3 regions of the Limnobaculum xujianqingii genome follow, and region 1 is predicted to be linked to each of the others. Evidence: predicted binding sites of a transcription regulator. Region 1 holds the regulator's gene; each other region holds the start of a gene.
The links. Region 1 encodes CRP, which controls carbon source genes, mostly activating them, when cyclic AMP is high. Its sites were predicted from a motif close to ATGTGANNNNNNTCACAT; they were not measured.
Positions count from the first base shown of each region.

Region 1 (4,453 bases):
ACCCGCTATCTGGAGAAAAACAAATGATGATCCCGTGGCAGCAACTGGCTCCCGAAACGCTGGAAAGTATTATTGAATCCTTTGTTTTGCGTGAAGGCACCGATTACGGAGAACACGAAAGATCACTACAGCAGAAAGTCGATGACGTTAAGCGTCAGCTAAAAAGCGGTCAGGTCATATTGGTTTGGTCAGAACTACATGAAACCATCAATATTATGCCCAAAGATCGTTTCAGTGATGATATGGAAGAACAACCTTATCCGGAGTATTGATTCATCTGAATAAAATTTTATGACAGCCCTGCATCAATCCGACTATGCTCTGGTAATAATAATGAAAATTAAGGAATCAGGTTAATGTCAGCAAAACATCCAATCATTGCAGTTACTGGTTCCAGTGGAGCCGGTACTACTACCACCAGTCTGGCCTTCAGGAAGATCTTTCAGCAGTTAAATTTAAGTGCCGCACGCATTGATGGTGATGCATATCATCGCTATACACGCCCGGAGATGGATGCGGAAATCCGTAAAGCCAGAGAGCAAGGTCGCCATATCAGCTATTTTGGCCCCGAGGCCAATGACTTTGCACTGTTGGAAAACAGCTTTATTGAATACGGAAAAACCGGAAACGGACGCACACGTAAGTACTTGCATACTTATGATGAAGCGGTCCCCTATAACCAAACCCCGGGTACCTTTACTCCCTGGCAACCGTTACCTGAAACCACAGACTTGCTGTTTTATGAAGGACTGCATGGTGGCATCGTCACCGCTAAGCATAATGTTGCCCAGCATGTCGATCTGCTGGTTGGCGTAGTTCCTATCGTTAACCTGGAATGGATACAAAAGCTAATCCGCGACACGGTGGAGCGAGAACACTCCCGGGAAGCCGTGCTGGATTCCGTAGTTCGCTCTATGGATGACTACATCAATTACATCACCCCACAGTTTTCCCGGACTCATATCAACTTCCAGCGCGTCCCCACCGTTGATACTTCTGATCCATTTTCTGCGAAGAGTATTCCAACGATGGACGAAAGTCTGGTAGTTATTCACTTCAGGGGGCTGACAGGCATTGATTTTCCCTATTTACTGGTCATGTTACAGGGATCGTTTATCTCCCAAACAAACACTCTGGTCATTCCGGGAGGAAAATTGGGGCTGGCAATGGAGTTAATTATCACACCATTAATACAGCAACTATTAGAAGGCAGAATATTAGAATAGGGAAATGAGGGTAAAACAGGCGAATAACCCGAATCAGCGCCGCTTAACCCTCATTTTAGTAAGACAACACGAGACTCTTGGCTCAACCTGTGTTAAAATCATAGTGTGGGTACAATAGATAAATTAGAGTTCGCTCAGGCTGATGTGGCACCAGCCCACAAACACCTCTATATTCTTTTTTACATCAGCTATAATAGCGCTCACCTGGCAAGTTATATGCTTCGGGGCGGGTAAGATTTTCGGCAAGCTTCTCGCTTTGCTGTGTTAGGCAGTGACTACAAAGAGGATAACAACAAATGGTTCTCGGCAAACCGCAAACAGACCCTACTCTCGAATGGTTTTTATCTCATTGTCATATTCATAAATATCCATCCAAGAGCACACTTATTCACCAAGGTGAAAAAGCAGAAACTCTTTACTATATTGTAAAGGGTGCCGTAGCCGTTCTGATTAAGGATGAAGAAGGTAAAGAGATGATCCTCTCCTATCTCAATCAGGGGGATTTCATCGGAGAACTTGGCCTGTTTGAAGAAGGTCAGGAACGCAGTGCCTGGGTCAGGGCAAAAACAGCATGTGAAGTTGCTGAAATTTCATATAAGAAATTTCGCCAGCTGATTCAAGTTAACCCGGATATTTTAATGCGTTTATCCGCTCAGATGGCCAGCCGCTTACAGGTTACCTCTGAGAAAGTAGGAAGCCTTGCCTTCCTTGATGTTACGGGCCGTATCGCACAAACATTACTCAATCTGGCTAAACAACCGGATGCAATGACCCATCCAGACGGAATGCAAATCAAGATCACCCGTCAGGAAATTGGTCAAATTGTTGGATGTTCCCGTGAAACGGTAGGACGTATTTTAAAAATGCTGGAAGATCAAAATCTGATCTCCGCTCATGGAAAGACTATCGTTGTCTACGGGACTCGTTAAATAATAAAGAGAAGCGGATAGGTTTAGGGCCTCCAGTTGCCATATCCGCTTCCCTTTACCCGGGAGGCCTATGTGGCGACGAGTCATTTATCATCCAGAAGTCAATTATGCTCTGCGCCAAACGTTAGTTCTCTGTTTGCCTGTCTTGCTGTTTTGGCTACTCGACGACCTGGCAACCGGCTTTTTACTCTCCCTTGTTCCTGCCTGCTGCAGTATTGGTGGTTTGGATACTCCCCATAAACACTTTTTCAAACGGCTGGCTATTGGCGGCGGGTTGTTTGTTATCAGTAGTGTATTGTTGCAGTTTCTTCTGTTGTGGTCGGTTCCACTACCGATCTGCATGCTTATTCTGACGCTATTATTTGGCGTAACGGCAGAAATTAGTCCGCTTTATGGTCGGTTAATGCCTGCTGCATTAGTCACCGCTATTTTTACCCTCAGTATGGCGGGCAACTTACCTGTTTGGCGAGTAGCCATGTTATTTGCCATTGGCACAGTCTGGTATGGTTTGTTTATCCATCTGTGGTTTCGGCTTTGGCAAGAACAGCCCATGCGAGAATCACTTAACCTGCTTTTCCGTCAGTTAGCCTGTTATTTTGAAGAGAAGTACAGCTTACTGACCCAGCACACCGACCCGGAGAAAGCTCTCCCTCCACTACTGTTACAACAACAGAAAGTGATGGACATCATCTCATTGATTTATCAGCAAATTTATATGATCCCTAACCTGAAACACCCTCGTCATCGGCGATTAATTCAGGCGTTTCAAGTGGCCCTCGATTTGCAGGAACACATTACCGTCAGTTTGCACCAGCCAGTCGAGGTACAAAAACTGGTTGAACAGAGTCAGGCCGAAGCCATCATTCGTCATAATGCAAAGACCATTAGTCAACGTTTGCAGGCATTAGCCGATAATATTCTCTATCACCGCCGTTCAACGCCTTTCAATATGGATTCTGAGTTATCAGCACTGGCAAAAATTGCCCGACAGCATCCGGATAATCCGGTAGGAACTTTTTGTTATTATCATTTCAGCCGTATTGCTCACTTACTTAGCCGCCAAAAGCCTCTATACAACCGAACACTGATGCCGATGCAAAGTCGTCTTCCTTTTTTGCAGGCGCTAAAAAGTTATTGTTCCCTTAAATCTGCCGCATTCAAAAATGCCGCACGCCTTGGCCTCACATTAGCGGCAGGCGCCGGCATTGGGCTGACGCTCAATCTACCCAAGCCTTATTGGATACTAATGACCATTATGGTGGTCAGCCAGAATGGCTATAACGCGACCCGTATTCGAATTCAGCACCGCTCACTGGGCACCATGATAGGTATTCTTGCCGGAGCGGCAATTTTGCATCTCTACTACTCTCAGAACCTGATGTTGATTTTGATGTTGGTACTGACATTTTGCTCTTATCTAATAGTACGTAAGAATTATGGTATGGCGGTGATTGGGTTCACCATTACCGCGCTCTATACCTTACAGATTATCTCTAACAGTGGTATGAACTACCTGTTGCCACGTCTTATCGATACGGTTATTGGCTGTATGCTGGCATTTGCCAGTAGCCTGTGGCTGTGGCCTCAATGGCAAAGCGCACTGTTACGTAAAAATGCTCACAACGCACTGGAGACCTATCAACAGCATCTGCGGCAAATATTTAATATGGGCACAGATGTTGCTGAACTGGCCTATACCCGAATGAGAGTTAATCAGGCTCACAATACGCTTTTTACCGCATTGAATCAGGCCATGCAGGAACCGGGATTCAATACCCGCTATCTGGCCGATATGCGTCTTTGGGTTACCCATAGCCAGTTTTTGGTTGAGCATCTGAACGCGATAACAACCATCGCCCGAGACCAATATGTACTGGTTCCCGCGTTGGCACAGAAGTATTTAAACGCTTGTGAAGTCCTGATTCAGATTTGTCAGCAGCGTCTGGAATATGACGGCCCCAGCGGTGATACCAGCATATTACCGATTGTGGAATCCGGGGATGATAAAGATGAGTTATCAGAGATCTCGATGGAGAAACATATCGAAAGGATACTGGCACACCTTACGACAATGCATACTATTTCTTCACTAGCGTGGCAGCAGAGGCCGCATCATGGAATGTGGTTGAAGAGGAGATTGAGAGAAGAGGGGTAGCTAATAATTTTTTGAAAATTTACCTCGGTGGATATTCCGGCCGTAAACACTATGTATTCATATCTTCACTGTGCTCGGCCGGAAGGGCTATGTACTCAGCTTCGGAGTGCTTCGGGCCTAGCCGGGCTACGGGCACTTCGTTG
Region 1 is NZ_JABMLK010000001.1:2,480,678-2,485,130, forward strand. It holds gene GOL65_RS11275 (hydrolase) at 1-27, shown strand, start outside; gene GOL65_RS11280 (YheU family protein) at 24-272, shown strand; gene GOL65_RS11285 (phosphoribulokinase) at 357-1,226, shown strand; gene crp (cAMP-activated global transcriptional regulator CRP) at 1,523-2,155, shown strand; gene GOL65_RS11295 (YccS/YhfK family putative transporter) at 2,226-4,310, shown strand.

Region 2 (4,453 bases), on a different contig from region 1:
CCAACTTGCTCAATGGTTGCATCACCGGTAGCGATAGTACCTGCATCAATATCCACCAAATCGAACCAACGCTTGGCCAGTGCGCTACGGGTGGACATCTTGATTACCGGTACCGCAGCCAGACCGTAAGGCGTTCCGCGACCAGAAGTGAATACCTGCAAGGTGATACCAGAAGCTAGCTGCTGGGTTCCACAAACAAAGTCACTGGCTGGGGTTGCAGCATAAATAAGCCCGCGTTTAGTAGGGCGCTGACCGGGAGATAGCACTTCAACAATGGCGCTTTTACCTGATTTAGCAATCGAACCTAAGGCTTTCTCAACCACGTTAGCCAGACCGCCTTTCTTATTGCCCGGTGAAGGGTTGGCGCTACGGTCGGTCTCACCGCTGTTCAGGTAGTTATCGTACCAGGCCATTTCACGCAATAAGTCTTTACCCACTTCTGGCGTTACGGTACGAGGCGTAAGTAAATGGATCGCATCACGAACCTCTGTAACTTCAGAGAACATCACGGTAGCGCCACAGCGCACCAGCAGGTCGGAGGCATATCCAACTGCCGGGTTGGCGGTAACGCCGGAGAACGCGTCACTGCCGCCGCACTGCATACCCACCACCAGCTCTGAAGCCGGGCAAGTTTCTCTCTGGCGCTTATTCAGCCGCAGCAGATGTTTTTCCGCGACAGACATGATCTCTTTGATCATGGCTTCGAAGCCAACATGCTGCTCATCCTGCAGGCGAATGATAGGACTATCAGTGAGAATGATGGTTTGTACGTCCGGCGTGCCTTCCAGCAATCTTTCTGGCTGGAGCTTTTCACAACCCAGACCGATCACCATCACTTCGCCACCAAAGTTCGGGTTCAGTGCCAGGTTATGTATCGTTCGGATAGGAATAACTGCCGCTGGTGCATTAATCGCAACCCCGCAACCATAAAGGTGGTTCAGGCCAACAACGCCGTCAACATTAGGGTATTTAGGGAGCAGGTCCCGTTCGATTAGTTTCACTACATAGTCAACAACACCAGCAACACACTGAACGCTGGTGGTAATACCTAACAGATTTTTGGTGCCGACACTTCCATCTGCATTACGGTAGCCTTCAAAGGTGTAACCTTCTAATGGAGGAAGTGCATCAGGAACTTTAGTGGATAATGGCAGGGTTTCTAATGCAGGAGCCTGAGGAAGTGTCACCAGCGACTCTTCAATCCAACTACCCTGAGGAATATCGTGTACAGCGTAACCAATAATTTCCCCATAGCGCACAATAGCGGCATCTTTGGCGATGGTTTGCAGAGCAACTTTATGTCCCTGAGGGACATATTCAGTTAACTCTAAACCACAGCCAAATCTGGTGCCGGCAGGCAGCCCATTATCATTCACTACAATCGCCACATTGTCCTGCTCGTCGACTTTAATATAAAGCGGAGCAGCAAGATTGTTGTCTTTATTCATTATAAATACCTTCAGTGTTAAAGAGTTTTAACAGGTGATAATTTTAAAAGTATTGTAATTAGCGGCGGTTTAGCGAATTTTTTCTATTTACATTTATATTCTGTTTATATTTTTACTGCCTATCTTTGCAAATAACAATGGCTATTTTTTTTACTGATTTAATAAATGAATAATTGGCGATTGATATGTGACAAGTATCAACTTTCTGGACTATTTTTTCACTGATTTTTGGGTGAAAGCAAATGTAACAACAAAATGATTTTATTGGTATTTTTTATATAATCACCTAAATTAATGCGCAAAAAATGGTCTGAATTACATAAATGATTGTGCATATGCCCAATGCTTTAGCTAACCCGAAACAATTAGTATCCTCCCAGCGGTTTTATGAATTTTTAATTTTTCTATTTTCTTATTTCTGACGAAATAAATCTGCGGGTTTATTTATTACTTGCTCGAAGAATAATTTTTATCACAACCATTATCACTAACAATATTAAAAAATGATGGATAAGTTGACCGAATAACTTTATCTACAGGAGAATACCATGGAGTCTACAAAGTCGGTGACAGGGGTAGGGGAAAAACCCACTCACGTTCGCTTTTGGATCGTTGTTATGCTGTTTGTGGTCACCGCAATTAACTATGGCGATCGCGCAACCTTATCGATCGCTGGTGCCCCAATGTCTACCTCACTGGGGCTGGATGCTATCGGCATGGGATATGTGTTCTCTGCATTCTCATGGGCCTATGTACTGGGCCAATTACCGGGCGGCTGGTTACTGGATAAGTTTGGTTCTAAACGCGTTTATTTCTGGAGTATCTTTATTTGGTCAACCTTCACGCTATTACAGGGCGCTATTGGATTCCTGAGCGGTATGTGGGCACTGGTATTACTCTTCTCATTGCGTTTTCTGGTTGGTTTAGCTGAATCCCCATCATTCCCGGGTAACAGTCGAATAGTTGCTGCGTGGTTCCCGGCACAAGAACGTGGTACCGCAGTTGCTATCTTTAACTCGGCGCAATATTTCGCAACGGTAATCTTTGCTCCAATCATGGGCTGGCTGACTCATACTTTAGGCTGGCAGTTTGTGTTCTACTTCATGGGTGGTCTGGGTATCGTCGTTAGCTTTATCTGGCTAAAAGTGATCTACAACCCGAAAGAGCACCCAAGCATCAACCAGGGTGAAATCGACCATATCGAACGTGGTGGTGCGCTGACCAATATGGATCAGCAGAGCGCTAAGAAAGATGGCGGCCCTAAACTTCACTACATCAAACAACTATTAAGTTCACGTATGCTGGTGGGTATTTATATCGGTCAGTATTGTATCAACGCATTAACTTACTTCTTTATTACCTGGTTCCCGGTTTATCTGGTCCAGGCTCGCGGTATGTCCATTCTGAAAGCCGGTTTCGTAGCGTCTGTTCCAGCGCTATGTGGTTTTGCCGGTGGTATTCTGGGCGGCATTATCTCTGACTATCTGATGAAGAAGACAGGCTCCATTACGCTGGCAAGAAAACTACCAATCGTACTGGGTATGCTGTTATCTATCTCAATGATCTTCTGTAACTATGTTGAATCTGAAATGATGGTAGTTGGCTTTATGGCACTGGCATTCTTCGGTAAAGGTATTGGTGCATTAGGTTGGGCAGTTATGGCAGATACCGCACCTAAAGAGATCAGTGGCCTGAGCGGCGGTCTGTTCAATATGTGCGGCAACATCTCCGGTATCGTAACGCCAATTGCTATCGGCTACATCGTACACACTACCGGCTCATTCAACGGTGCTCTGGTTTACGTTGGTATCCATGCGGCAATCGCTATTGTCAGCTATCTGTTTGTGGTTGGTAAGATTCAGCGTATTGAACTGAAAGTGTAATCATCGGGAGACAAGTACTATGCATATGCAAGATACACCAAAAATTGTTTCCATGCGGGTTGTTCCGGTTGCCGGTCATGACAGCATGTTGATGAATATCGGTGGTGCTCATGGCGCTTACTTCACTCGCAATATTGTGATTATTAAAGACAACGCCGATCATACTGGCGTAGGTGAAGCCCCCGGTGGTGAAGTAATTTATAACACGCTGGTGGAGGCTATCCCTCACGTGGAAGGTCAGTCGGTAGCAATTCTTAATCGACTGGTCGATAAAATGCACCAGGGCAATTTGAATTCAGATTATGACACCTTTGGCAAAGGCGCATGGACCTTCGAATTACGGGTCAATGCGGTAGCTGCTGTAGAAGCAGCACTACTGGATTTGATGGGCCAACATCTTGGCGTTCCGGTTGCGGAATTGCTGGGGCCAGGCAAGCAGCGTGATGAAGTTACCGTGCTGGGTTATCTGTTCTACATCGGCGATAGCGAACAAACCGATCTGCCTTATCTGGCACCAGAAATCGGTAAGCATGACTGGTATCGTCTGCGTCATCAAAAGGCTATGGATACCGCATCAGTGGTGGAACTGGCTGCTGCCGCTAAAGACCGCTATGGCTTCAAAGATTTTAAAATGAAAGGTGGTGTGCTGGCAGGTGAAACGGAAATTGAAACGGTCACTGCGTTAGCCAAAACTTTTCCGGATGCACGAATCACATTAGATCCTAATGGTGCCTGGTCACTGGATGAGGCTATCCGCTTATGTAAAGGTATGGACCATGTTCTTACCTATGCGGAAGACCCTTGTGGTGCCGAAAATAGTTATTCTGGTCGCGAAATCATGGCTGAGTTTCGTCGGGCAACCGGATTACCGACGGCAACTAATATGGTAGCGACTAACTGGCGTGAAATGTGTCACTCCATCATGTTACAGGCGGTAGATATTCCGTTGGCAGATCCACATTTTTGGACATTAACTGGTGCTTCCCGCATTGCTCAAATGTGTAACGAATGGGGTCTAACCTGGGGTTGCCACTCTAACAATCACTTTGATATTTCACTGGCGATGTTTACCCACGTAGGTGCTGCGGCACCGGGTAACCCAACCGCACTGGATACCCACTG
Region 2 is NZ_JABMLK010000002.1:412,345-416,797, forward strand. It holds gene garD (galactarate dehydratase) at 1-1,448, opposite strand, end outside; gene GOL65_RS15665 (MFS transporter) at 1,997-3,331, shown strand; gene GOL65_RS15670 (enolase C-terminal domain-like protein) at 3,351-4,453, shown strand, end outside.
Region 2: garD (galactarate dehydratase) is a predicted target of CRP. The motif match lies at 1,634-1,651, and genes of this name have one in related genera.

Region 3 (4,453 bases), 410 kb from region 1:
ATCTTTTAATCATAGTCCGAAGGTACCGCCCCACACAAAGCGATAGTTTGGTATAATGGCCGTAGTTTGTTAGATTAGTGATATCTGTTTTATTTATTCGTCTCTTAGTTGATTGGGTCCCCCGGGTTTTCCATACAAAGAGCACAGGTCGAAATTCGGCAGGAAGGTGACATGTCAGCACAACCGGTAGATTTACAAATTTTCGGCAGATCGTTACGGGTAAACTGCCCGCCAGAGCAAAAAGAGGCTCTGAATAAGGCCGCAGAAGACTTGAGTCAACGCTTACAGGACTTAAAGGTTCGTACTCGTGTGACTAATACAGAACAGTTGGTTTTCATTGCTGCGCTGAATATCAGCTATGAGCTGGCTCAGGAAAAAAATAAAACCGATGATTATGCTAAAAATATGGAAGAGCGAATTCGCACGTTGCAGCATACAATTGAACAAGCTTTAGTCGAACAGAACCTGATATCGAAACGTCAGGGTGCAAAATTTGAATAAAACCCATATACTCTTTTATAAATGTTGTTATAGTTAATGTGTAGTTGGTCAAACAGATTAACTAACCAAGAATCATAGAAAACGTAGTGTACGGTTTCTGAAAAAATTCTCTGAGGTGTGCGTTATCGGGCCAGTCCCCTGAGCCGATATTTCAAACCAACAGAATGTGGATTCTTACAATTTGTGTGCATGCCCGGTCCGTCCGGGAAGCCTGATAACTGTAAATTCATGTTCACCTTGAACCAAGGGTTCAAGGGTTACAGCCCGGGACGGCACCTCGGAGTCCTCTCTTGTATGTTCATTCTTTGATATAAGCCTATCCGGTATGACCTTTGAGATTTCTGCTCGTCAAATACTCAGAAAAAAAGTCCGCCAACTCCGCAATAGTTTAACGCCTGAACAACAGCACTCGGCCGCTCAGATACTGTGCCAAAAACTGTGTAACCATCCTAAAATCAAAACGTCTCAGCACATCTCCCTGTTTCTCTCTTTTGATGGCGAAATCGATACCCGGCCATTGATTCTGGCACTCTGGCAACAAAAGAAATCGCTTTATCTGCCGGTTTTGCACCCTTTTAGTCCTGGTCATCTGCTGTTTTTACACTACACGCCAGAAACTCCAATGGTTTCACATCCCTTTGGCATTCAGGAACCCCGGCTTAACGTGCAATCGGTTTTACCTGTGTCACAGTTGGATGTAATTATTACACCTCTGGTTGCTTTTGATGCACAGGGAAATCGTCTGGGAATGGGTGGTGGCTACTATGACCGAACGTTAAAAAACTGGCGCAATAATGGCTCCTGGCCCATCGGAGTTGCCCATGATTGCCAACAGGTTGACGCTTTATCCTGTGAAGACTGGGACATTCCTTTGCCGGAGATTATTACCCCCTCCCGTGACTGGTGTTGGTAAAAACTATCACCAGAAAAATGGCAAAAATAAAGGCGGCTAATTAGCCGCCTTTATTTACAATCAATCCCGGTTAGAACAACAATCTTGCACGAATAGTGCCCTGAATCGATTTCATATGCTCCAGCGCTTCATCTGAACGATCGGTTTCCACATCGATAACCACATAACCGATATCATTATTGGTTTGCAGGAACTGAGCGGCAATGTTAATACCCTCTTCTGCAAAGATATGGTTAATCTGATTCAGAACCCCTGGGCGGTTTTCATGAATATGCAGCAAGCGACTGACATTTTCACTCGGTGCCGGCAGGGAAACTTCCGGGAAGTTAACCGCAGAAAGCGTTGAGCCGTTATCAGAATATTTCGCCAGTTTGCCCGCAACTTCATTACCAATGTTGGCCTGAGCTTCCTGAGTCGAACCACCAATGTGCGGCGTTATCAACACATTATCAAAAGCGGTTAATGGTGATTCAAACGGATCCTGATTGGTTGCCGGTTCGGTTGGGAACACATCCAGAGCGGCACCAGCAATATGATTACTTTCCAGTGCACTACACAACGCCGGAATATCCACGACCGTACCACGTGAAGCATTGATCAGTACGGCACCCGGCTTCATCAGAGCCAGTTCTTTATGGCCCATCATATTCTTGGTGCTGGCGGTTTCCGGTACGTGTAATGTCACCACATCGCTCATATTTAGCAGGTCAGATAAATGACGCACCTGAGTAGCATTTCCCAGCGGCAGCTTGTTTTCAATATCGTAGAACATAACGTTCATACCGATAGATTCCGCCAGAATACCCAGTTGAGTTCCGATATGGCCGTAACCAATGATTCCCAGATTTTTACCGCGAGCTTCAAAACAACCAACCGCCAGCTTACACCACTCACCGCGGTGAGCTTTGGCGTTAGCTTCAGGAATACGACGCAGTAACAGTAGAATTTCCCCTAACACCATCTCTGCAACGGAACGAGTATTGGAGAATGGTGCGTTAAACACAGGGATACCACGTTTAGCGGCTGCATGCAGATCCACCTGATTGGTACCGATGCAGAAACAACCAATAGCAACCAGCTTTTCTGCTGCTGCCAAAATATCTGCACTTAAATGGGTACGGGAACGAATACCGACAAAGTGCGCGTCACGAATCGCTACTTTTAGCTCTTCATCATCCAATGCACCTTTATGATATTCAATGTTGGTATAACCCGCTGCACGCAGGTTATCAACCGTACTTTGGTGAACACCTTCCACCAGGAGAAACTTAATTCTCTCTTTTTCTAACGATACTTTTACCATCTGCTGAACCTTGCCCTAGTGATTATTATATAGACCCTGTCTAACCAACATATCAAAAATAGAAGTTACGGCAATACAATCGATTGCTTATATATCAGTAGAAGGCGTAAGTGAATGTTTTAATTTAGGTGGTTTATTCTGCCGCTAATGGAGAAGAGCAGCGTCTTAACGTTACGAAAATGCTAAGTGTGATATATATCACCAAATTAATATTTTTTTAATTATATGTAATAATTTTTGAATATTTCCCCGAATTTTATAGGGTTATATAAAATTCGGGGTGTTACATAATTACGATTCGATAATTTTCACACCATCAGCAGTGCCAATCAGTGCCACATCGGCCCCACGATTAGCAAACAACCCTACAGTTACCACTCCGGCGATGTTATTAATCTTATTTTCCATCGCTACGGCATCCATAATTTTCAGATTGTGCACATCCAAAATGATATTGCCATTATCAGTAACCACACCCTGACGATATTCTGGCATTCCACCCAGTTTGACCAGCTCTCTGGCGACATAGGCTCTGGCCATCGGAATCACTTCTACCGGCAGAGGAAAAGCTCCCAGAATATCAACCTGCTTAGAGCTGTCAGCAATACAGATAAATTTGCGAGAAATCGCTGCAATAATCTTTTCTCTGGTTAGCGCTGCGCCACCACCCTTAATCATTTGCATGTGACCATTAATCTCATCGGCACCATCAACATAGATGTCCAGAGAATCTACTTCGTTACAATCAAAAATCTGAATTCCCAACTTCTTCAGTTTGGCTGTTGAGTCATTGGAGCTGGAAACGGCCCCTTCGATTTGGTCTTTTATTGAACCTAACGCATCAATAAAATGCGCAGCAGTTGAGCCAGTTCCAACGCCTACAATGGTTCCCGGACGCACATATTTCAGTGCCGCACAGCCTACTGCTTTTTTCAGTTCATCTTGAGTCATGGTGAAATCTACCTACGCTGTCAAAAATGTGATTATTATAGATTAACCCACGAGGCGAAACAGTTAAACCTGTCAGAAACATACGATAATCTAAAAAGTATGGCATAGTGATAGAGAGACGGTCTGATTAAAACGGAGAATACTTAGGAATGAAACGCCCAGATTATCGCGTACTTCAGGCGCTGGATGCGGTTATCCGTGAGCGCGGTTTTGAACGTGCAGCACAAAAGTTATGTATTACACAATCAGCCGTATCTCAACGCATTAAACAGCTTGAATACCTGTATGGTCAGCCGTTGCTGATCCGTACCGTTCCGCCGCGCCCTACTGAACAAGGGCAAAAACTGCTGGCACTGTTGCATCAGGTAGAATTACTGGAAGATGAATGGCTAAGCGATGAAGGCAGTGCTGACTCTCCGTTACAGCTATCTCTCGCCGTTAACGCCGACAGTCTGGCAACCTGGCTATTACCGGCACTCAAACCGGTATTGTCTGACTCTCCCATTCGCTTAAACCTACAGGTTGAAGATGAAACCCGAACTCAGGAACGGTTACGTTTAGGAGAAGTAGTTGGAGCAGTAAGTATTCAGCCTCAGGCGCTACCGCGCTGTTTGGTGGATCAGCTAGGGGCACTGGACTATATCTTCGTAGCATCACCTGACTTTGCTGAACGCTATTTTCCGAACGGAGTGACTCGCTCCGCACTGCTTAAAGCGCCTGCGGTGGCGTTTGACCATCTGGATGATATGCATCAGGCATTCTTACAGCAGAACTTTGACCTGCCG
Region 3 is NZ_JABMLK010000001.1:2,074,974-2,079,426, forward strand. It holds gene zapA (cell division protein ZapA) at 172-501, shown strand; RNA gene ssrS (6S RNA) at 606-789, shown strand; gene GOL65_RS09455 (5-formyltetrahydrofolate cyclo-ligase) at 827-1,414, shown strand; gene serA (phosphoglycerate dehydrogenase) at 1,485-2,717, opposite strand; gene rpiA (ribose-5-phosphate isomerase RpiA) at 3,009-3,668, opposite strand; gene GOL65_RS09470 (LysR family transcriptional regulator ArgP) at 3,818-4,453, shown strand, end outside.
Region 3: serA (phosphoglycerate dehydrogenase) is a predicted target of CRP. The motif match lies at 2,904-2,921, and genes of this name have one in related genera.